DNA from 4 places in the Bacillus sp. OTU2372 genome. Region 2 is predicted to be linked to each of the others. Evidence: riboswitches for the same ligand, from Rfam matches in the RefSeq annotation. Region 2 holds a riboswitch; each other region holds the start of a gene.
The links. Region 2 has a riboswitch for thiamine pyrophosphate ahead of thiM (hydroxyethylthiazole kinase). Riboswitches for the same ligand answer to the same signal wherever they lie in the genome.
Positions count from the first base shown of each region.

Region 1: linked by a shared signal. The riboswitch ahead of thiT (energy-coupled thiamine transporter ThiT) and the one ahead of thiM (hydroxyethylthiazole kinase) in region 2 are both predicted to bind thiamine pyrophosphate.
Region 3: linked by a shared signal. The riboswitch ahead of AAHB15_RS23310 (solute carrier family 23 protein) and the one ahead of thiM (hydroxyethylthiazole kinase) in region 2 are both predicted to bind thiamine pyrophosphate.
Region 4: linked by a shared signal. The riboswitch ahead of AAHB15_RS04120 (thiamine phosphate synthase) and the one ahead of thiM (hydroxyethylthiazole kinase) in region 2 are both predicted to bind thiamine pyrophosphate.

Region 1 covers NZ_JASATK010000001.1:74,688-80,132, forward strand. The annotation lists gene AAHB15_RS00405 (histidine kinase N-terminal domain-containing protein) at 1-810, opposite strand, end outside; TPP riboswitch at 1,023-1,131, shown strand; gene thiT (energy-coupled thiamine transporter ThiT) at 1,251-1,841, shown strand; gene AAHB15_RS00415 (FeoA family protein) at 2,016-2,240, shown strand; gene feoB (ferrous iron transport protein B) at 2,240-4,243, shown strand; gene AAHB15_RS00425 (FeoB-associated Cys-rich membrane protein) at 4,265-4,420, shown strand; gene AAHB15_RS00430 (helix-turn-helix transcriptional regulator) at 4,580-5,035, shown strand; gene AAHB15_RS00435 (transglycosylase domain-containing protein) at 5,169-5,445, shown strand, end outside.
Region 2 covers NZ_JASATK010000004.1:119,823-125,267, reverse strand. The annotation lists gene AAHB15_RS10005 (agmatinase family protein) at 1-84, shown strand, start outside; gene AAHB15_RS10000 (metallophosphoesterase family protein) at 338-838, shown strand; gene AAHB15_RS09995 (glutaredoxin family protein) at 831-1,070, shown strand; TPP riboswitch at 1,136-1,246, shown strand; gene thiM (hydroxyethylthiazole kinase) at 1,527-2,333, shown strand; gene thiD (bifunctional hydroxymethylpyrimidine kinase/phosphomethylpyrimidine kinase) at 2,348-3,157, shown strand; gene thiE (thiamine phosphate synthase) at 3,154-3,798, shown strand; gene thiW (energy coupling factor transporter S component ThiW) at 3,800-4,315, shown strand; gene AAHB15_RS09970 (acetylornithine deacetylase) at 4,328-5,445, shown strand, end outside.
Region 3 covers NZ_JASATK010000020.1:57,272-62,716, reverse strand. The annotation lists gene AAHB15_RS23320 (acyl-CoA reductase) at 1-801, opposite strand, end outside; gene AAHB15_RS23315 (LuxE/PaaK family acyltransferase) at 798-1,940, opposite strand; gene AAHB15_RS23310 (solute carrier family 23 protein) at 1,937-3,265, opposite strand; TPP riboswitch at 3,478-3,586, opposite strand; gene AAHB15_RS23305 (HoxN/HupN/NixA family nickel/cobalt transporter) at 3,749-4,549, opposite strand; gene bluB (5,6-dimethylbenzimidazole synthase) at 4,600-5,244, opposite strand; gene AAHB15_RS23295 (GHMP family kinase ATP-binding protein) at 5,281-5,445, opposite strand, start outside.
Region 4 covers NZ_JASATK010000001.1:861,928-867,372, reverse strand. The annotation lists gene AAHB15_RS04130 (alkaline phosphatase) at 1-954, shown strand, start outside; gene AAHB15_RS04125 (hypothetical protein) at 1,050-1,748, shown strand; TPP riboswitch at 1,833-1,941, shown strand; gene AAHB15_RS04120 (thiamine phosphate synthase) at 2,047-2,688, shown strand; gene thiO (glycine oxidase ThiO) at 2,672-3,799, shown strand; gene thiS (sulfur carrier protein ThiS) at 3,810-4,013, shown strand; gene AAHB15_RS04105 (thiazole synthase) at 4,015-4,782, shown strand; gene AAHB15_RS04100 (thiazole biosynthesis adenylyltransferase ThiF) at 4,779-5,445, shown strand, end outside.

The DNA of each region.
Region 1 (5,445 bases), on a different contig from region 2:
CCTGATTTCATCTGCATAGCCATTCAATGTATAGTCGCCGTCTAAATGATTTTGAATTTTAACTTTACCGTCCAAAATACTAGGGTAGAGGAAGTTTAAAACCTCATCAATTAAGTGGTTTAATTTGAAAAATACCTTTTCCTTACCAATAAGCTCTTTTTTCGAAAGTAACAAAAACTGGGAGATACGAAAATTAAGCTGGTCCAATTCACTTGAAATGATATCTAAATATCTCATATTTGGATAATCGGCTTTCAGTAATTGAATAAATCCCTGAACAGATGTAAGTGGGTTTCTAAATTCATGAATAAAGCTTGAAGTCATTTGGCCGAGAAGTGTTAAGCGATCCTGGTGGGTTGAATCAATAAACATCGTCTTTTCTTCAATAATTTTATTCTTCGCTTCAGAGTAATGGGATACGGCAAAATATAAGAATTTATCAAAACAAAAGTTAATATCATTAATAGATTTTTGTAATTCGGACCATGTCAGTCCAGTCTTACTTAAATAGCTATATAAAATTGTCCTCCCGATATTGACATTGTATACAAAATCACCAATGTTAATGTCGGCCATAACCCGTTCCTTTGATATGGCAATGGCGATTTTTTCGATAATCGTTAATAATTCTTCCTTAGATATGGTATGCATCGTTAGAATAACATCTAATAGGGCTTCCCCATTTTCACGTATTTTACCTTTAAAGGGATCACCATGATATATCATGATTGCATTTTCCCATTCTTGTACTAATTGCTTTTTGTTATGAGCAAAAAAGGCGATTAAATCCGTTTGTTCTCCCGTAAACATGTTGTTTCCCCCTATTGGTTTTAACCAAACTGATTACCATGATAATTCGCTGAAGAATGAAAAAATCCTTTATGAAATTTAAGGAAAAAATTTTTATCCAGTGAAATGTTATTAATTATCCATAATTTATAATGTCGTATATAACATTCTCTATAACAAATATCTTGTTTAATTAGTGGTAGAGTAGTATATTTTCTATGGATACAATTGAATACTTCCACAGGGGGAGCTGCTTTCTGGGCGGCTGAGAGTGAACGTTAGCGTTCTGACCCTATGAACCTGTTAGTTAACACTAGCGTAGGGATGTGGTTTGCTTAAATACAAAGCAATTCAGACATTCCAAGTTCTGAATTGCTTTTTTTCTTCCACATTGTTATGGCAACATATAGTCTTTCGGAAGAGATCAAGCGGGTCTATTTATATAGAGGGGGAAATGTTTAGTGAATCAAACAAGAAGTAATACTTTATTTATTGCAGAAGTTGCTGTATTTACTGCACTTGCTTATTTATTAGATTTTGTCGCGGGAATTGTATCTTTAAGAATTTGGCCGCAGGGTGGTTCCATCTCCATTGCGATGGTGCCGATATTCCTGATTGCCTATCGCTGGGGGATAAAGGGTGGACTTTTAACAGGCTTTTTATTAGGTTTCCTTCAGTTTATTCTAGGGTTTTCCCAAGTTTATACGATTGTACAAGGGATTATTGATTACTTTATTGCTTTTACAGTTGTTGGTTCCGCAGGAGTTTTTGCACCTGCCATTAAAAAATCAATCAATGAACAGAACAATGGTAAATGGATGGCTTATGTAATTAGTGGGGCATTTTTGGGAAGTGCACTTAGATATTTTTGTCATGTGATTTCTGGGATTGCCTTTTTCGGCGAGTATGCTCCAAAAGGCCAGCCGGTAGCTATCTACTCTCTACTATATAATGGAACCTATATGCTGCCTAATTTCATTATTAGTGCAACCATTACTATTGTACTAATTAGTGCCCTTCCAAAGAAAATGATTTTGCAAAAAAGTCTATAATAAAGGAAAAAAGGAAAGGATTAGTTCTTTTCCTTTTTTTTATATAGATATCGATGACCTTCTGAATATATTTTCGAACTTTTGTCAAATTTATCATGCTTATTAACTCAAAAAAGTGTTAAAATACAATTAGAAAGATAATCATTCTCAATTAACGTAGATAGGGTGATATACATGTTTGGTTCTTTAAAAACAGGAGATAAAGGAAAAATAATTGACCTATCTCATGTTGGTCACCTCGTTCAAAGGCGCTTACTTGATTTAGGAATTACTGAAGGATCTGAAGTCTGTGTAAAATGTGTGATGCCATTTGGCGGCCCAATTATGATCGAATCCTGCGGCCAATGTGTAGGGATTCGCCGAAAAGAAGCCGTTCAGATTGAAGTGGAGAGAATATAATGGAAATCGCTCTAATTGGAAACCCGAATACTGGAAAAACTTCATTGTTTAATAATTTAACAGGTTCCTATGAGTATGTTGGCAACTGGAGCGGTGTAACGGTTGAAAAAAAAGTCGGAGTTTTCAAGAATAATATTGGACAATTAATAGATTTACCGGGAGTATATACTCTTAATCCTTTATCAAAGGATGAGGGGGTTGTAACTTCGTTTTTTTTAACTGAATCAGTTGACCGGTTATTAAATATTTTAGACGCATCACAATTAGAACGTAATTTACATTTAACACTGCAATTACTTGAGTTTGAGAAGCCTGCACTTATAGGTTTAAATATGATTGATGTTGCCAATAAACGCGGCATTCATGTTGATGCTCCGAAGCTGGCCAAAGTTCTAGGCGTTCCGGTTGTGCCTGTCGTGGCTCGGAGTGGAAAAGGGTGTGACAAGCTTGTAGATGTAATCTCTACAAAATCCATCCAGCCTGCCAATAAGCACATAGTCTATTATGGCAAAGAGGTAGAAGAGGCGATTACGGCAATTACCGGTGAAATTAGTGGGAAGACCGGCCACTCTATTCGTTTTCTTGCTATTCAATATTTTGAGGGAAATCAATATGTTCAAAACTATGTAAACAGTATCGCCAATCCTCAAAGAATAAATGATATTGTGAGAAATTTGGAAAACAAGATTCAAGCACGATTGGATGGAAAGTCACTCTCTAATTTTATTTATTTAAAACGAAAAAAAGTCATTGAAAAAATCGTTGCCGAAGTAGCTAGCAAAAGTGACTCAGGTTTACCACTATCTGAAAAAATTGATAGCATTGTAACGAATCGCTTTCTTGGGATGCCAATCTTTTTGCTGCTCATGTATTTCATGTTTATGCTGACATTTGATTGGCTGGGCACGCCTTTATCAAATGTGCTCGATGCCTTTTTAACGGGACCTGTCACGTCCGGGTTTGAGGCGGTCTTAAGTTCTATTCATGCCTCAAATTTTATTCATGACTTAATTATTGAAGGGTTAGTAGCTGGAGTTGGCGGCGTACTTGTGTTTGTACCGCAAATCTTTATCCTGTTCTTCTTTATTTCCTTATTAGAAGACTCTGGTTACATGGCGCGCGTAGCCCTTGTAATGGACCGTATAATGGAATCAGTAGGATTAAATGGCAAAGCTTTTATCCCAATGATGATTGGCTTTGGCTGTAATGTTCCTGGGATTATGGCGGCTAGAACGATTGAAACTCCTCGCGAGAGACTATTAACTATACTATTAACACCATTAATGTCATGCTCAGCCCGGTTACCGGTATACGCCTTATTTGTAGGATCCTTTTTTGCAGGCCATAAGGCATTTGTTGTTCTTAGCCTATACTTGTTGGGAATTGTAGTAGCATTGACGTTAGCCAAAGTATTTTCTAAAACTCTGCTAAAATCTGAAACATCTTTATTTGTTATTGAACTTCCTCCATACCGACTTCCACAGTTTCAATCATTATGGAGAAGTACTTGGGATAAAGGGAAAGGATTTGTTAGAAAGGCGGGAACATTTATTTTTGCCGGTTCCGTCTTTATCTGGCTATTATCTTATGCAGGTCCTAATGGCCTGAAAGTTGATATGGACCATAGCTATTTAGCTGCTGTTGGTAATATAATTGCCCCTATTTTTAATCCGATTGGCTTTGGAACCTGGCAGGCATCTGCTTCCTTAATAACAGGTTTCCTGGCTAAAGAAGCGATCATTTCAACCATGAATATTATTTACTTCGTTCCAAATGATGCAAGCCTGCAAGGGTTGTTGGCTAATTACTATACTCCGCTGGCAGCCTATAGCTATATGGTCTTTATCCTATTGTATATTCCTTGTTTGGCAACGACAGCAACCATTTATAAGGAAACCGGTTCTAAGAAATGGACTGCTTTTTCGATGATTTATGCGTTCGTTATTGCTTATGTATTGTCCTTGGTCATTTACCAAGGAGGAAAATTATTTGGATTGATGTAAAATCTTGAAGGGGTGGACCCAATGATTGCGAGTATAATAATCGGTTTGGCTATTTTTGGATATGCTGCCTGGGCATTAGTGAAATTCATTAGTAAATCCAAAAAGGGAAAATGCGCCGCCTGTGATTTGAAAAATTCATGTTCCAGTCAGTGCGGTATCCCACCACGAAATGCGTAAACGCCCTGGTCAGCGGCGTATGGCCTGGAGTTAGACAAATATAAAAGATAAAGTACTTAAACTGCTAAGTGAAATATAGCAGTTTTTTTTCTTGAAATTTGAATAGTCCTATAAACTTGTGTAAAATTACACTAGAAGAAATTGAAGGAAGGGCTTACTGTGACCAGGGATGAAATTATTATACAGGTTTCTGAGAAGCTTCGGCTGATTAGGACAGAAGCGGGTTATACCCAGGATAAAATGGCTGATATTATCGGTATTTCGAAGAAAACCCTTGTACAAATTGAAAAAGGGAGGGTTCTGGCTGGCTGGTCGACAGTTGTTTCCATTTGTGCCCTTTTTCGAGAAACGGAAACCGTCCAATTTTTATTTGGAAATGAACCCCTAGAGGTATTAGAAACAGTTGCCCTAAACGGAATCGACCTTCGTAAAGCAAAAACCCTTGGCGGACGAGTTTGGTGGAGGGGGATTTCGCAAAAAAACGGCTTTATCCTTCAGCAAAATATATTAAGTAAGCATTTTCGGATTCTAGACGATCAAAACTATCGTATCTTTTCAAGCTTTGATGAAAAGCTTTCTAGACAACGCTTTAAAGAACTGGCAAAAAGTGAATAATAATGCGAAAAAAAGATGAGGCCTCGGCCCATCTTTTTTTCATAGTGATGTTTTTTTTCAAATTTTTACAAAGACTAATAAATAATCGAAGAGTATTCCTGTTAAAAGATTACAGCTAAAGGATGTCCTCATAGTGATTTTTACAGAAAAAGTAATTGTTCTTTTTAAGCGGTTGAGGAAGTGGCATTTGTTTCAAGTGATTTTGTTGTTGATATTGATTCTAGTGTTAGTCTTTTTCGGTCTTCTTTCTTATTTCTCAAAGGATGCAGATATTTCAGGATTAAAGAATGAGCTGCCACAGCCGACTGTTTTTTATGATGTAAGTGGAAAAATCGCCAGTAAGGTATCTGCTAATAAGAATGAAGGGGTTCCAATTAAGGAAGTCCCGAATTCCTTGAAGAATGCCATTA
Region 2 (5,445 bases):
CACGTCTTTTTAACCTTTCTAACAGGAGTAATGCTACGAAAGGTGACAGGCACCGAAAAGGATTTAAATAAGTTAGATAACTGATAAATAAACAAGAATGGTCAATAGCATTCGTTAAAAAGTTGCATAAAACCTTGAATTATTCTCAAGGTTTTTTATTTTTTGACATTTTGTTTTATAACAGTTAATTTCCGACATCATTATGCGAAAAATGTCTGTTTGTGCGCTTTCCCGAGGAATAAAACGCATTAATCACTATGATTCAACATGCAGCGCCCATTGTTATATAATAGATATATTGGACATTATATTGAACGAGGGATGAAATTTGAAAATTGTGATTATTTCCGACACCCATATGCCTAGGCGAGCCAAGGGACTTCCAGCCAGATTGAAAGAGGAATTATCGGACACGGATTTGATCATCCATGCTGGCGACTGGCAGACCATAGATGTTTTACATGAGCTTCAATCCTATGCGAAAGTGGAAGGGGTCTTTGGGAATGTCGACGATGACAACATTCAGGAACAATTCCCCGAAAAAAGGATTCTAGAGCTAGGCGGGTTTAAGATAGGTATTACCCATGGGCATGGTAAAGGGAAAACCACTGAAAAGCGGGCCACTCTAGCATTCAACGGGGAAGCAGTAGATTGTATCATTTTTGGTCACTCTCATATCCCGATAAAACGCTATGAAGACGGTGTGCTTCTTTTTAACCCTGGCTCACCCACAGATAAACGGCGTCAGAAGATGTATTCCTTTGGACTTTTTCATATTGGTGATACGATAAAGGCAGAGCATATCTTTTTTTCAGATAAAGGAGAAACAAATGAATAAAACAGTGATCGTCTATACAACCAAAGACTGCATTGAATGTACAATGGTTAAAAAAGTACTAACGGAGGAAGGAATACCGTTTGAGGTCAGGGACATTTCAAAAAATGCTTCCTTCCAAAAAGAAGTCGAACAATACGGCTTCCTAGGGGTTCCAGTAACTGTACTAAATGACCGGGCAATAAAGGGATTTACAAATGAATTAAAGGAAATTATTGACTTAGCGAAATGTTAAGGTGTCAATAAAAATTCTTTACATTGTAGAAAATTAGCGTTAATATGAGTGTAATTTAATAACCAAAGATCTACTAGGGGTGCCCTGTGTATCAGGCTGAGAGAAAACAATAAAGTTTTTAACCCTTTGGACCTGATCTGGGTAATACCAGCGTAGGAAAGTAGCTAAACGAGATATTTTTTTGCGTTTTTCTTTCAGAACACTAACCAGGTCCATTTTATGGGTCTGGTTTTTTTATTTTTGGCTGTGTTAAACTTGGTTGTTGACTTCCGCTCCAGGCGCTTCGCTTTCCGCAGGCGGTCCGGGGAGCCTCCTCGGCGCTATGCGCCTGTGGGGTCTCCCCAGCCCCGTACTCCCGCTGGAGTCTTCGCGCCTTCAGCTCCAATCAACACCGTTATAAAATCAATAATAACCTTTAACACAGCCTTATTTTAAAAAAGAAAAGGGGAGTTTAGAATGGAACCAAATTTCATCTATGAAACATTACAGAAAGTAAGAGAGGTTAGCCCGCTTGTACATAATATTACGAATGTCGTTGTGACTAATTTTACTGCAAATGGTCTGCTTGCCTTGGGTGCATCGCCTGTTATGGCTTATGCCAGTGAAGAAGTAGCGGATATGGCGAGGATTTCCAGTTCACTGGTTTTAAATATCGGTACGTTAAATGCCCAGAATGTTAATAGCATGGTGATAGCGGGGAAAGCGGCTAATGAGCAGGGCGTTCCTGTCATTTTTGACCCAGTGGGAGCCGGAGCAACCACATATCGAACCGATACAGCCCACAAAATCATGAGCGAAATCAAAGTTTCAGTGGTTCGAGGAAATGCCGCTGAGATTGCCAATGTAATTGGTGAAAAGTGGCAAATAAAAGGTGTTGATGCAGGTGCGGGAAATGGAGACAAAGTCGAACTTGCGATCAAAACAGCTAAGATAAGTGGATGTGTTGTTGTCATAACCGGAAAAGAGGATATTGTATCAAACGGTGAAACCACTTATGTCGTATCGGGCGGACATCCAATTTTAACAAAAGTGACTGGTACGGGCTGCCTATTAACTTCCGTTATCGGTGCCTTTGCTGGAGTGGAAAAGGATGTACTTCGAGCAGCGGTTGCTGCGTTAGCCTATTACGGGATTGCTGCGGAGAAGGCGGCAAAGAAAACAGCTGAAGCGGGACCGGGCAGCTTTCAAATTGAATTTTTAAACCAATTAGCATTAGTCACAGAAGAGGATATTAAAGCAAATGCTTCAATTAAAAAGATTTAACGGAGGTTTGTAAGATGAATAAAGCATTAACGATTGCCGGCTCAGACAGCGGAGGAGGCGCCGGAATTCAAGCGGATTTAAAGACCTTTCAAGAATTAGAGGTCTTCGGTATGTCCGTCATAACTGCAGTCACCGCACAAAACACCTTGGGCGTTCATGGGGTTTATCCGATGACACCGGAAGCGATCATTCAACAAATTCAAGCGATTGGGGAAGATATCGGTACGGATGCGGTGAAAACGGGGATGCTGTTTAGCTCAGATATTATTGAAGCTGTTTCTGAGCAAGTGCGGAAATATAGATGGGAGAATCTCGTCGTTGATCCTGTGATGATAGCTAAAGGCGGTGCATCATTACTGCAGCAGGAAGCTATTTTCGCGATGAAAACCTATTTATTACCGATCGCAAAGGTGATTACACCGAATATTCCGGAGGCGGAGGTTCTAACGGGATTGACCATTAAAAGCGCCGAAGATAAAAAGGAAGCTGCCTTAAGATTGGTTGAGCTGGGTGTTCAAACGGTCGTCATCAAAGGCGGTCATGATGAAGATGATTCAGAGTCAACGGATTTACTATATGATGGTAGAGAGTTTCATACCTTTACCAATAAACGAATTCCGACAAAAAATACACATGGAACCGGGTGTACGTTCTCGGCGGCGCTAACGGCTGAACTTGCGAAAGGTGCTTCAGTTTATGATGCAGTCTTAACAGCCAAGGAGTTTATTCAAGCGGCAATCGAGGATGGCATTGAGGTCGGCCATGGTCATGGGCCGACAAACCATGGAGCGTTTCGGAAGAAAAGGGAGCTGGGAAATCGATGATAAACCTGAGCGAGGCTTTAAAGGTATATTTTATCATGGGCAGTCCTAACTGCCTCAAAGAACCGGTCGAGGTTTTAAAAGAAGCAATCGCTGGTGGAGTTACCATTTTTCAATTCCGTGAAAAAGGAAAGGGTGCTTTAATTGGGGCAGAAAAATACGAACTGGCTAGACGGTTACAAAGTATCTGCAAAGAACATCAAATTCCCTTCATAGTTAATGATGACATTGAATTGGCAATTGAGCTCGATGCGGACGGTGTACATATCGGGCAAGAAGATGAACCAGTAAAGGTGGTACGTGAAAGGATTGGTGACAGTAAAATCCTTGGTGTATCCGTCCATACCCCGGAAGAAGCCGAGACGGCACTCAACGATGGTGCTGATTATTTCGGAATTGGACCCATCTACCCTACTAGCTCAAAGGATGACGCGAAGCCTGTCAGGGGAACAGAGCTAATCGAAATTCTCCGCCAACAAGGCTATACCATTCCAATGGTCGGAATAGGCGGTATTACTAGTGAAAATGCAGCGCCAGTCGTAAAGGCCGGAGCAGATGGTGTTTCCGTTATTACGGCCATCAGTCATGCAGATTCACCACTCGAAGCAGCGAAGGCATTAATAAATAGTGTGGAGGGACGATAACGTGAATAAAACGTATAAGCTGACACTAACGGCGATGATGGTCGCGATAGGCACGATTACTAGTAATCTCGTAGCTATACCAATCGGGTTTACAAAGGTATTCCCCATGCAGCATTTTTTAAATGTTTTATCTGCTGTCTTACTAGGGCCCTATTACGCCGTTGCCCAGGCCTTTTTGGTCTCATTGATCCGCAATTTAATGGGTACAGGCTCTATTTTTGCCTTTCCTGGCAGTATGGTCGGTGCCCTACTCGCATCGCTTTTATTTTTAAAAACAAAAAAGATGTACCTTGCATTTGCCGGTGAAGTAATAGGAACAGGGATCCTTGGTGCGCTTCTATCCTATCCGATCGCCACGTTAATCCTTGGACAAAAAGCAACACTATTTGGATTTATTCCGTTATTTATCTTCAGCTCGTTTGCAGGTGCACTGCTTGGATTTGTGGTCTTAGTCGTATTTTTAAGAAAGAAAGTATTAGTAATGAATGATAGTAAGTCTCCAGCAATAAAAAACTAGGGTGTGTGAAAATTGAACGAGGAATTGATTGCAAAAATCACGAGTGAAATTGAGGCGAGAAAAGGGGAATTGTTAGACCTTTTATCTGATATTGTTGCCTTTCCAACAGTCAGCCCTCCCGCCCGTAATACGAATGAGGTTCAGGAATTTATTAAAGGATATCTTGAAGAGTTAGGTTTTAACACTGATAAATGGGATGTCTATCCTAATGACCCAAACGTGGTTGGAATTTTACAAGGTAAATCTTCTGGTCAGTTTAATAGTTTAATCATAAACGGCCATGTAGATGTTGCCGAGGTTGGCGACACAAAAGAATGGAGCTCCTCCCCATTTGAGGCTTACCAAAAGGATGACTATATATATGGACGGGGTGTCGCGGATATGAAAGGCGGAATTGCTGCATCACTCTTTGCCATAAAACTATTAAAAGAATTAGGTGTCACCTTACAAGGCGATCTTCAATTCCAATCCGTCATTGGCGAAGAGGTCGGGGAGGCCGGAACTCAAGACTGTGTCGAGCGCGGATATAGTGCAGACTATGCCGTAGTGGTTGATACAAGCGACTTACATATCCAAGGACAAGGCGGCGTCATTACCGGCTGGATTACCATTCAAAGCAAGGAAACCTATCACGATGGCATTCGCCGGAAAATGATTCATGCCGGCGGTGGTGTTAAAGGGGCTAGTGCGATTGAGAAAATGATGAAGGTTATCGCTGGCCTCCAAGAACTTGAACGCCACTGGGCTGTAACCAAAAGCTATGAAGGTTTCCCGCCAGGTACTAATACTATTAATCCTGCGGTAATCGAAGGTGGCAGACATGCGGCGTTTGTTGCGGATCGCTGTGCATTATGGGTAACGGTTCATTTTTATCCGAATGAAGATTTCGAAGAAGTGATTACGGAAATTGAACAGCATATCAATGCCGTTGCCGCTGCTGATCCGTGGCTCAGAGAAAATCCTCCACAGTTTGTCTGGGGAGGGAAATCTATGATTGTCGACCGCGGTGAAATTTTTCCTTCATTAGAAATAGACCCGGAGCATCCAGGTACAAAACTGTTAACGAACTCCTTTGAAAAAATGTTACACCAACAGCCGAACGTAGGCATGTCAACAACGGTGACTGATGC
Region 3 (5,445 bases), on a different contig from region 2:
GTAGGCAAAGCTGATTTTATGTCCGTAACTCAAAAACCTTTTATGTGGAGGAACCTTCCGTCTTAGCTTTTCAACCGTTTCATTTGAACCGTATACAATCACCGCCTCGCAGTGTTCGATGGCCGGCTCTTCTAGTTCAATCGTCCCTCCTTTCCAAGGGAGGATGGCAATGGCTTCAGCCAGTTTTTTATCTACCTCCGCTAAGGACTCCGTAAAGAGAACGGGGAACAGTGGTTCGGCCATGGAGGTTTTCCCTATATTCCCTGACTTGACCAAAAGCCCCATGATGATACTCCATACTTGTACCCCCGGAACATTCCCTGAGAAAACATGGAATATAGTACTTGGTCCAAAGGCTTTGCTCATACCTCCTGATTTTCGAGGGCGAAACTCATCCAACATGGCGGGTTGGTCAAGCTCCTCGTCAAGAAAGCGCAGCAATTCCTTTTTACGAAAGGTCCGTATATACCTTTTTAATTGAAGCCGCACCATTTCTTCATCATAACCAGTAATCATAGGGATCAGATTTTCCGCTAATTTTCGGAGCGGATAGTCAGGATGAAGCCATTTTTGAACGGCCAAGTCTATTTTTTCCACAATATCTGTAATGGATAAAGTGGATAGATATTGGTCCCGATTCCATTGAACTTGTTGAATGATTCCCTTCAATTCTTCTCCTGTGATCACAGGGAATTTTAATACAAACGTCATGTCCTTTCCTGTAACTGTTTTTGAACGAAATTGGTTTAATTCAATCGAATCCGGTACACTGAAAACGTTCAGTTCCTTGATATTATTCACTGCTGATTCACACCACCTGAATTTACTTGCATAAGCTGGTCAACCGCAATGGAACAACCTCTTGCCTCGGAACCCTTTATTCTCCCAAGTAGCACAAATCCATGATCCGTTTTATACCCCATATCTTCAGTTAGAATAGCCAGACAGGAATTCCAATTGGCAAGATCATAGTGTGCAATTACGCCTCTTTCCCCATCCTTAACCGGCTCTAACGTGTCGGTGTTTAGTACAACAGTCTTAACCCATGATGGACTTTTTTTATCATAGATTTCAGAATGATTTAGATAGGTGCTTCGTATGGTTTGATCATAGATTTGAGAACTTAGCTCAGTCATTCCGTACATGTTTATACATTGATTGCGACCAATCCCAAAAAACTCACGAAACTCCGAATATAAATTCTCCATTTCCACTTCACGGGATTGTCCCTTAAAGCCCCCTGTATCAAAAATGCGGCTATCTTTAGCCAGTTTGAACTGAAGTTGTTTTTCTTTTAGATCATCAATGATATGGACAAATGCAAAAGTGGCGCCTATTAGCAGCACAGGCTCCTTTTGTGACTCACACCAACTTAAATCCCTGATCAGCTCGTCTACATTCAGTCCATTATCAGTAAAGAAGAATTTGCTATTTTCAGTGCCGAAAAAGGAAACCGCATTGGTTAAATATCTAGATAAAGATGAATTTTTGTTCAGATCTTCTGCAGGTGAGAGAACAAAAATGGTGATTTTCTCACGATCAGGCAGCACAAAATGCTTAAAAGGTCCCTTCATTGATGCATCCCATACCGCAAGATCCGGGTGATAATTTTTCCCTTTTGCCTCCGGATTTGTGGTACCCGAGGTCATAAAAACGTGTTTCACTTCTTCTATTGGCTCACAAGATAAAGTCAATTCTTTATATCCTTGAATGGGCATGGGAGGGATATCCTCCCATCGTTTGACTGTAAGCGGCGTCCTTTTTTTTGTCTGGCAAAATTTCTTATAGGCCAGATTATGCTGGAACTGGTAACGAAACAATTTTAGCGCCAGCTCATTATAGGAATGTTCCTGTTCTTCGTGATGGGTAAATTTCCCCTCTTCACAACGGTTTATAAATTCAAGAATTTGTTCCGTTAGCATTTTGGAATCATCTCTCATTTTAGAGTCCCTCTTTTCAGTCTATTGGGTATGTTTACAAGCAACAATTGAAGCAGCACCGATGAAAATGCCCCGATTAATATGGTGTTAGAAAGGAATGTACCTAAGATTCCTTTCAGATTAGTGGCATAGTTAGGCAGTGAAATCGCAAGCAGAATAGAAAGCCCCATAATCAAATAGTTTTTTTCTGAATGCTCCGCTCTTGCTAAAATAGAAATACCTGTAGATACAAGCGTCGCTGCAGCAGGTAAAAAGATACCTCCAACAACCGCATCAGGTGTTAAGGCAAGCAAGGCCCCGATCTTTGGAAAAAAACCGAACAACAAGAAAATGGCACCTGCCACCATCACCGGAAATCTTGATCCGACACCCGTCAACCTAAGAAGCCCCACATTTTGTGCATAAGCTGTGGTAGGGAAACCGCCAATAAGCGAGGAGAGGAATGAACCGGCGGATTCACCTGCAAATCCGTTGCGAATTCGTTTGGAATCTATTTCGGTATTTAGCATCGCTCCTGCTGCTTGATAGACACCCATTGCTTCGATAATCGCTACCAAATAGGCCACAAAAAATGTAAGAAACGTGTCCCAATGAAAAGTTAAATTTCCATAGGGAAGCAGCTGTGGAATCCCGAACCACGGTTTACTATCTATCAAAGAAAAATTGGTCTTCCCTAGAATGGCAGCAAGGACATCCCCAATAACGAGAGCAATTAAGAAGGAATATGATTTCCAAATGCCTTTCCCAAAAAGAGATAATAAGATAACAATGATTGAAGTGGGAATCGATAGTAATAATATGGATGGGCTGGCAAACGACTCATCACCAGGTGAACCCCCTAAAAATTCGTACAAGGTAAAGCCAGATAATGATACTCCAACCAGAAAGATGACTGTGCCAGAAATAACAGGTGTAAATATGACTCTCAAACGGCCAATTACCCCGGTAATTGACAATAGAAAAACGATAATTGAACTAAGAAAAATACCGCCACTCGCTGCAGCTAAGCCGTTCGCCTTTCCTGAAGCAATCATAATGGAATCAAAAGCAGCCGATGGGCCTTGAATAATTGGCAATTTTACTAATTTAGTAGCTTGTGTCAAGGTAACGATTCCAGCTGTAATAAATATAGCATTAACGATATTAGCCGACTGTGATAGAGGTAAACCAATCATGGACGCGACAAAAATAGGATCAAGCCATACGTTTGACACACAAATATGCTGTAAAGCATATAAAAAGGTTTTCCATGCAGGGAGTTTCTCCTCCAAACCAATATTCATTTCTTTGTTACTCATACTATTCACTTCTTGTATCTTTTCCATGATGTAATCTCCTTCTCTGTTTATCTATTTATAAAGGACTAATCGACATTCCATCCCTATTTAATAGATTGGGATTTGCAGCGACTCATCTTTGTTTTTCCGGTTTTAGGTGATTCTTTGTTATTTTTCAAAAAGGCTTCCTGCTGTTTTTTTTATAAGAAAAAGCCAGGTCCAATAATGGACCTGGCTCCGCAGCTTATGAAATAAATAGTCTTCCACTTAAGCTACTTTCCTACGCTGGTATGATCCAGATCAGGTCCAAAGGGTTAAAAAACATTTGTTTTTCTCTCAGCCCGTCAAGGGGCACCCCTAGTAGTATTGTATATTTATTAGATTCAGTTAATAATAACTCTTAAATAGATGGAAGTAAAGGTTCAATTTTCCACTTTGTTTAGTATGTTGCTATAAAGATATAGTAATGTTTAATGATCTTGCGTTCGTACTTCCAATACCTTTCCATGTCGATACGTTATTAGTGGACGTTTAATTTTTCACTGTTATATCCAACTGCTTTTTGATCCGATAGCTTACAATGACATAACTTAGACCAAATAACACAAACAGCATAACCCCTAAAATCTCAAAATCCAGTTCAGCCCCTGGGAGGAAGAACGTAAACGCTTCATAAAAGGATACCCCATAGGCTAATGCTACAATAACCCAGCCCATGAAACGAGAAGCGGATTGTCCTAACCGATTGCTGTCTTTAATCAACCGAAAGGCTACGATGGAATCAAAGGTGTCTGTAATCATCATCCCTGCCATAAAAATGATTCCTAATAGAACCGGCAATAAACTAGCCGTATTCCCTGCCGCAATCGCCCACATCGATGTTTGGCTAACCGTTTCCGCTGCCAGTGCAAATAAGCCGCCAATTAGAATCACAAAAAAGGGATTCGTTGTTTCTTTCAACATCTTTGGCAGGAACTTCCCCTTGATTCCCTTGACCTGGAAATCTTCACCAGCTGAGGATTTGGTCCGCAAAAGATTAAAGATATTCAATGTACCAATTGCGAAAAGGGAAACAATAGAGATCCAAGTAACCAGTGCATTCACTAGATCTGGTATGGTAAAGCTCTTCATAAAAATCCCTAAAATAGTCGCGATACAGGTGACAACCAAACCGTGTCCAAATGAGAAAAGCAAGCCCACCCAGCGGGCAATCGGACTATTCATCCGTCCGTTATAGCGTGTTAAACCATCGATACAGGCCAAATGATCGGCATCCAATCCATGACGAAGCCCTAGTATAAATACAAGAAAAATTAACGAAATTGTTTCCATTCCTACACCCCCACTATTCAAAAAAAACTTCTAACATTTTTCCATCCAAGCTATTCCTGATTTCCCCATTCTTCATAAAATATTAAATTTTGAAGCGATCTCCTTTTTTCCCAATTTGCTTGCTCTAGGATGGGAGCGGATGGATATTCATTGGTGTACCCGATCGAAATTATGGCAACTGGATCAATATGGGGCGGAATCTGCAGGATATCTCTAACATCATTTTTCTTATAAAAACTAACCCATCCCATCGCTAATCCTTCAGCACAGGTCGCAAGCCACATGTTTTGGATCGCACAGGCGACAGACAAAATATCGGTTTCCGGGATCGAATTTCTTCCTAATACATGAGATCCCCCACGGGTCGAGTCACAGGTCACACAAATGGTTAACGGTGCCTGTTTAATACCCTCGACTTTTAATTCTAAAAATTTCGTTTTTCGTTCATCCTCATAGTGAATCGCTAATGCCCTGCGTTCCTTTTCTGCCGCCCAGGCGAGCCGCTCCTTTATGTCAGCAGAAGTGATAAGAATAAAATTCCACGGCTGCATAAATCCTACGGATGGCGCATGATGGGCCGCTTGAAGAACACGTTGAATCACCTCAGGACTTACCGGGTCAGGTAGAAAAGTGCGGACATCTCTCCTTTTATAAATGACATCGTAAATCACTTCTCGTTCTTCTTGACTAAACATGTTAATCCCCCCTTAAAATCAACCTTTGCGAGTCTTTCAAATTATGATCTTTTCCTTGCTTTCATAATGAAATAAATTTATAGGAACACCCTTGATAGCGAGTGACATTTCCCTAAATAAGTGTGAAACCACCTCATCACCGTTTGGGAGATTTCCATCTAGTAAAATTCCCGCGACGGTTCCACTGTGGGCGACAACCAT
Region 4 (5,445 bases), on a different contig from region 2:
AAAGGAAAATCAACTGGTCTGGTTGCGACTTCCGAAATTACCCATGCCACACCTGCTTCTTACGGTGCCCATGATGTCAGCCGTAAAAACATGAATGCCATTGCGGATGATTATTATGATGAAATGATCAATGGCGGACATAAAATTGATATCATGCTTGGAGGCGGCTTAAGCAACTTTGTTCGTCAGGATCGTGACCTTACAAAGGAATTCCAAAAAGACGGTTACTCCTATGTAACTAATAAAGAAGAAATGTTAAAAAGCAATAATTCTCGGATGTTAGGATTATTTGCTCAAGGCGGAATGCCAAAAATGCTTGATCGTGAAACCTCCATGCCTTCATTACAAGACATGACCGAAACCGCCTTAAATAAATTAAGCCAAAATAAAAATGGGTTCTTCTTAATGGTAGAAGGAAGCCAAATTGACTGGGCTGGACATGATAACGACATTGTGGCGGCGATGAGTGAAATGGAAGACTTTGAGAAGGCCTTTAAAGCGGCCATTGAATTTGCGAAAAAAGATAAGCATACTCTAGTTGTCGCAACAGCCGACCATTCAACCGGCGGATACTCGATTGGTGCTAGAGGTGATTATAACTGGTTTGGAGCTCCGATTGCAGCAGCAGAACGTACACCTGACTTTATGGCAGAACAAATTTCCAAAGGGGCAGATGTTGAACAAACACTAAAAAACTATGTTAATTTACAATTAACATCTCAAGAAATTGATTCTGTAAAAAAGGCTGCAGCATCTAAGAACGTTACCACTATTGATAATGCGATTGAGACTATTTTTGACAATCGTTCCGTGACAGGCTGGACAACTGGCGGACATACGGGTGAAGACGTCAACGTATACGCATATGGCCCTGGCAGCAACCTGTTTGCTGGAAATATTGATAATACGGACCAAGCGAAACATATCTTTGATATTTTAAAAAATGGCAAGTAATCTTGATAAAAAAATACCTATTTTTCCCGTTGGGCTTTGGTGTTCAACGGGAACTTTTTTGAAACCTACTATCTTATCTGAAAGGTGACCATCCTATGAAAATATTGACACCATTCATACTTGTTTTACCTCTTTTCTTGTTTGGCTGTAATGCCGTTCAAAATATAGAACCTACTGCAAAAGCAACTGAAAAACAAGAACATGTATCTGACAACCAGAAAGATAATTCAAATAATGAAAATAGTAGGGCTAAAACTTTATCTGATATATATGTCCCTAATCCACAAGTATCCGATGATACCAACCTCCTTCAAGTAGGGCAAACGATAAAAGATAGTAAAGGGACAATAAACTTAAAAGAGATTGCCGCACAAAATAAAAGTTATGCTATTGGACCGATTGAAATGAGAATCAAGAATGTCAAACTGATTCACAATATGCCGACCTATTCGTTAATGGATTACTTTCATTATTACACAGATGACTATGAAGAATTTGATTTTATTAAGGTGGAAGTGGAGCTAGTCAATAAATCAGATCAAACAGTACATTTTGGACCAGTTGCTCATCTAACTACAAGTAATAGTGAGACAAGAACTTTCAAGGATGACTTTTATATAGAGTATTTAGGCGGTGAAATAGAGCCTGAGGGTTCAAAGCAAGGAGCACTTGGGTTTATTATTGAAAAATCAACCCCTGAAGTCCAATGGCTAGAAATTCAAACGAGTGATGTGCTTGATCAAAACCATAAAGAATTAGGTAAGTCGCAAAACATAAAAATTGAATTTAATTAAGATTTAATTTAGAAAATTATTTGACATTTCTAACACTGGTGTTAATATTAAACATGAAGGTAATTATTATAAATTAATATGAAATTAATCCGCTAGAGGTGCCTTTTTAAAGGGCTGAGATTGAAGTGCTACTTCGGGACTCTATGAACCTGATCTGGGTAATACCAGCGTAGGGAAGTGGAAAACGGGCTATTTGAGTGCGCATGCATTTCATTTCAAATAATCAAACCACTTTCTTACATAGGAAAGTGGTTTTTTTGTTTTTCACTTATTTCAATAAGCGGTAGCTTCTTAAGGGGTGACGCGAATTTTAACAAATGCGAAAGAGTTACATATTATTTCGAACGGTAAGATGCCCATCGAGCAGTTACAGGAGATTTTGATCGATATCCACCCATATGTAACGTCGATTCACTTACGAGAAAAGCAAAAAACAGCAAGGGAACTTTTTCAAGCGATTGATCTGCTTTCTAAAGATATCCCCTTATCAAAACTGATCATTAATGACCGGGTGGATGTTGCTTTTACTACAAGGGTGGCAGGGGTTCAATTAGCCTTTCATAGTTTAGCGCCAGCGATAGTAAAAAGAGTTTTTCCGCAGTTAAGGGTAGGAAGTTCCATTCACTCCATATCAGATGGAGAAAAAGCCCTACGGGATGGTGCTGATTACGTGCTATTCGGTCACGTCTACCCTTCCCAATCTAAACCAGGTAAGACACCGAAAGGGATTGAGGAATTATCAAGGGTTACCAAGTTGGATATTCCGGTCATTGCGATTGGCGGGATTACACCCGAAAATACGAAACCAGTTATCCACGCTGGGGCAAGCGGCATTGCAGTGATGTCAGGAGTCTTAGATTCTCATGATCCTTTATCAGCAGTAAAATCGTATGTTAACGCATTAAAAGATGGAGATGGAAAAAGTGAAAAATTCATATGATGTTGCGATTATTGGCGGCGGAATAAACGGAAGTTCGATTGCCTACCAACTATCAAAGATGGGAAAAAAAGTGGTTGTCATTGAGAAGAACCATTTGGCCTGTGAAGCTTCCAGTGCAGCTGCCGGAATGCTGGCCGCACAAGCAGAGATTGAAGAGGATGGTCCCTTTTTTCAGCTAGCACTAAAAAGTCAGGCCATGTTTCCTGCCCTCTCAAATGAGTTATTAGACCTAACCGGGATTGATATTGAGTTTATCCAAAATGGGATGATTAAGATTGCCGAAACAGTAGAAATTGCAGCTGACGTTCAACAACAGGCAGCCTTCCAACGAAAGTGGGATACAGAAATAGAATGGCTTGATTCTCATAGTCTGCGAGAATTGGAACCCTCCCTTTCCCCTAGTGTGGCCGGCGGGATATATCTTCCTAACGACGGGCATGTCCAACCGGAAAAATTATCGCTAGCATTTGCAAAGGGAGCTGAACAATTCGGGGCGACAATCCTTGAAAATACCGAAGCCCTTTCATTTATCTATGAACAAGAAAGAGTCATCGGGGTTAAAACCACCTTAGGAAACTTCCATTGTAACCAGGTTGTCCTTGCAACCGGCGCATGGGCTTCAAGGCTCATGGCTGAAACAGGAATTGATATGACTGTTTATCCGGTCAAAGGTGAATGTTTTTCAGTAAAGACGGATTCTCCCATCATCAACAGGACTATTTTTTCAGATAAACGCTGCTATTTAGTTCCAAAACGCAATGGTGAAATCTATATTGGGGCTACCCAAGTTGATCATTCATTTGATAAAAATGTAACACCTGGCGGAATTGCAAGTCTGATAGAAAGAGCGGTTCAACTTGTGCCTCAGATTTTGGATGCCCCATGGGAGCGAGTATGGGCAGGTGTTAGACCGCAAACAGGGGATGGCCTCCCCTACATTGGTGAACATCCATTTTGGAAAGGTTTGTTCATTGCAGCCGGACATTACCGGAACGGAATTTTATTAAGCCCTGTTACAGGTACGCTTGTAGCTGATTTATTGGAAGGCAGACCGGATGAACAACTTCTCTCTGCTTTCCGGGTTGATAGAATTCAAGAAATGGTGCATTAGGGGGATACTGATGACAGTCTTATTAAATGGCGAATCTATACAATTACCTGAACAGATTATATCTGTTTCAGATTTACTAGCACATTATGAAATCCATGATAAAGTCGTTGTGGTCGAAGTCAATGGAGAGATTTTAAACCGTTTGGAACACCAAAGTACTAGATTATCAGATAAAGATCGAATTGAAATAGTCCATTTTGTAGGAGGCGGTTGACATGTTGAAAATAGGTTCATTATCATTTAATTCACGTTTATTGCTTGGAACTGGAAAGTACCCTAGCTATGAAACCCAAAAGGAAGCTGTAGAAGTTTCACAAGCGGAAATTTTAACATTTGCTGTACGAAGAATGAATATCTTTGAACCAAGTCAGCCTAACTTTTTGGAACAGCTAGACACCAATAAATATACGTTGCTTCCTAATACAGCTGGGGCAAAAACCGCCGCAGAAGCGGTGCGGATTGCTAAACTAGCAAAGGCATCAGGTCTTTGCGATATGATTAAAGTCGAAGTGATTGGCTGTGATAAAACATTACTTCCTGATCCAATCGAAACCCTTAAGGCAACGGAAGAGTTAGTAAAGGAAGGATTTATTGTCCTGCCTTATACTTCTGATGATGTAGTCTTAGCAAGAAAACTCCAAGAAGCAGGGTGTCATGCTGTTATGCCAGGAGCCTCACCAATCGGATCTGGCCAGGGTATTATTAATCCGGTAAACCTTAGTTTTATTATTGAACAAGCAGTGGTCCCCGTGATTGTTGATGCTGGTGTGGGCTCACCTGCCGATGCGGCTTTAGCAATGGAATTAGGGGCGGATGGTGTTTTATTAAATACAGCTGTTTCTGCAGCAAATGATCCGGTTAAAATGGCCAAAGCGATGAGTTTAGCGATTGAAGCTGGACGTTTAGGATATGAAGCTGGCCGAATCGAGAAAAAGAGGTATGCTACGGCAAGCAGTCCAAAGGAAGGAATGAGTATCGGGTGAATAATCGGTACTCACGGCAGGAATTATTTCCACCTATCGGAAAAGCTGGGCAGGAAAAAATATTAGCTAAACATGTTCTCATCATTGGAGCTGGTGCACTTGGCTCAGCAAATGCCGAAGCACTTGTCCGTGCCGGGGTTGGTAAGTTAACCATTGTGGATCGTGACTATGTGGAGTGGTCAAATTTACAACGGCAGCAGCTGTATACAGAAGAAGATGCTGAAAAAAGGCTGCCCAAAGTGATTGCAGCTAAAAACCGCTTAACAGCTATTAACTCTTTTGTAACCATAGAGGCATTGATTGCGGATGCCTCGGTTTTAGAGCTAGAAGAATGGGCGCAAAAAGTAGACCTCATCATTGACGCAACAGATAATTTTGAAACAAGAATGATGATTAATGATGTTTCCCAAAAGTATAAAGTTCCTTGGATTTACGGTGCTTGCGTTGGAAGTTATGGAATCTCGTACACCATTATTCCTGAAAAAACACCTTGTTTCTCTTGTTTACTAGAAACAGTTCCCCTAGGAGGATTAACCTGTGATACAGCTGGAATTATTAGTCCAGCAGTGACCATGGTGGTATCCTATCAAATCAGTGAAGCCTTAAAAATTTTGGTTGGTGACTTAGATTCATTACGAAACAAATTAGTTTCTTGTGATTTAT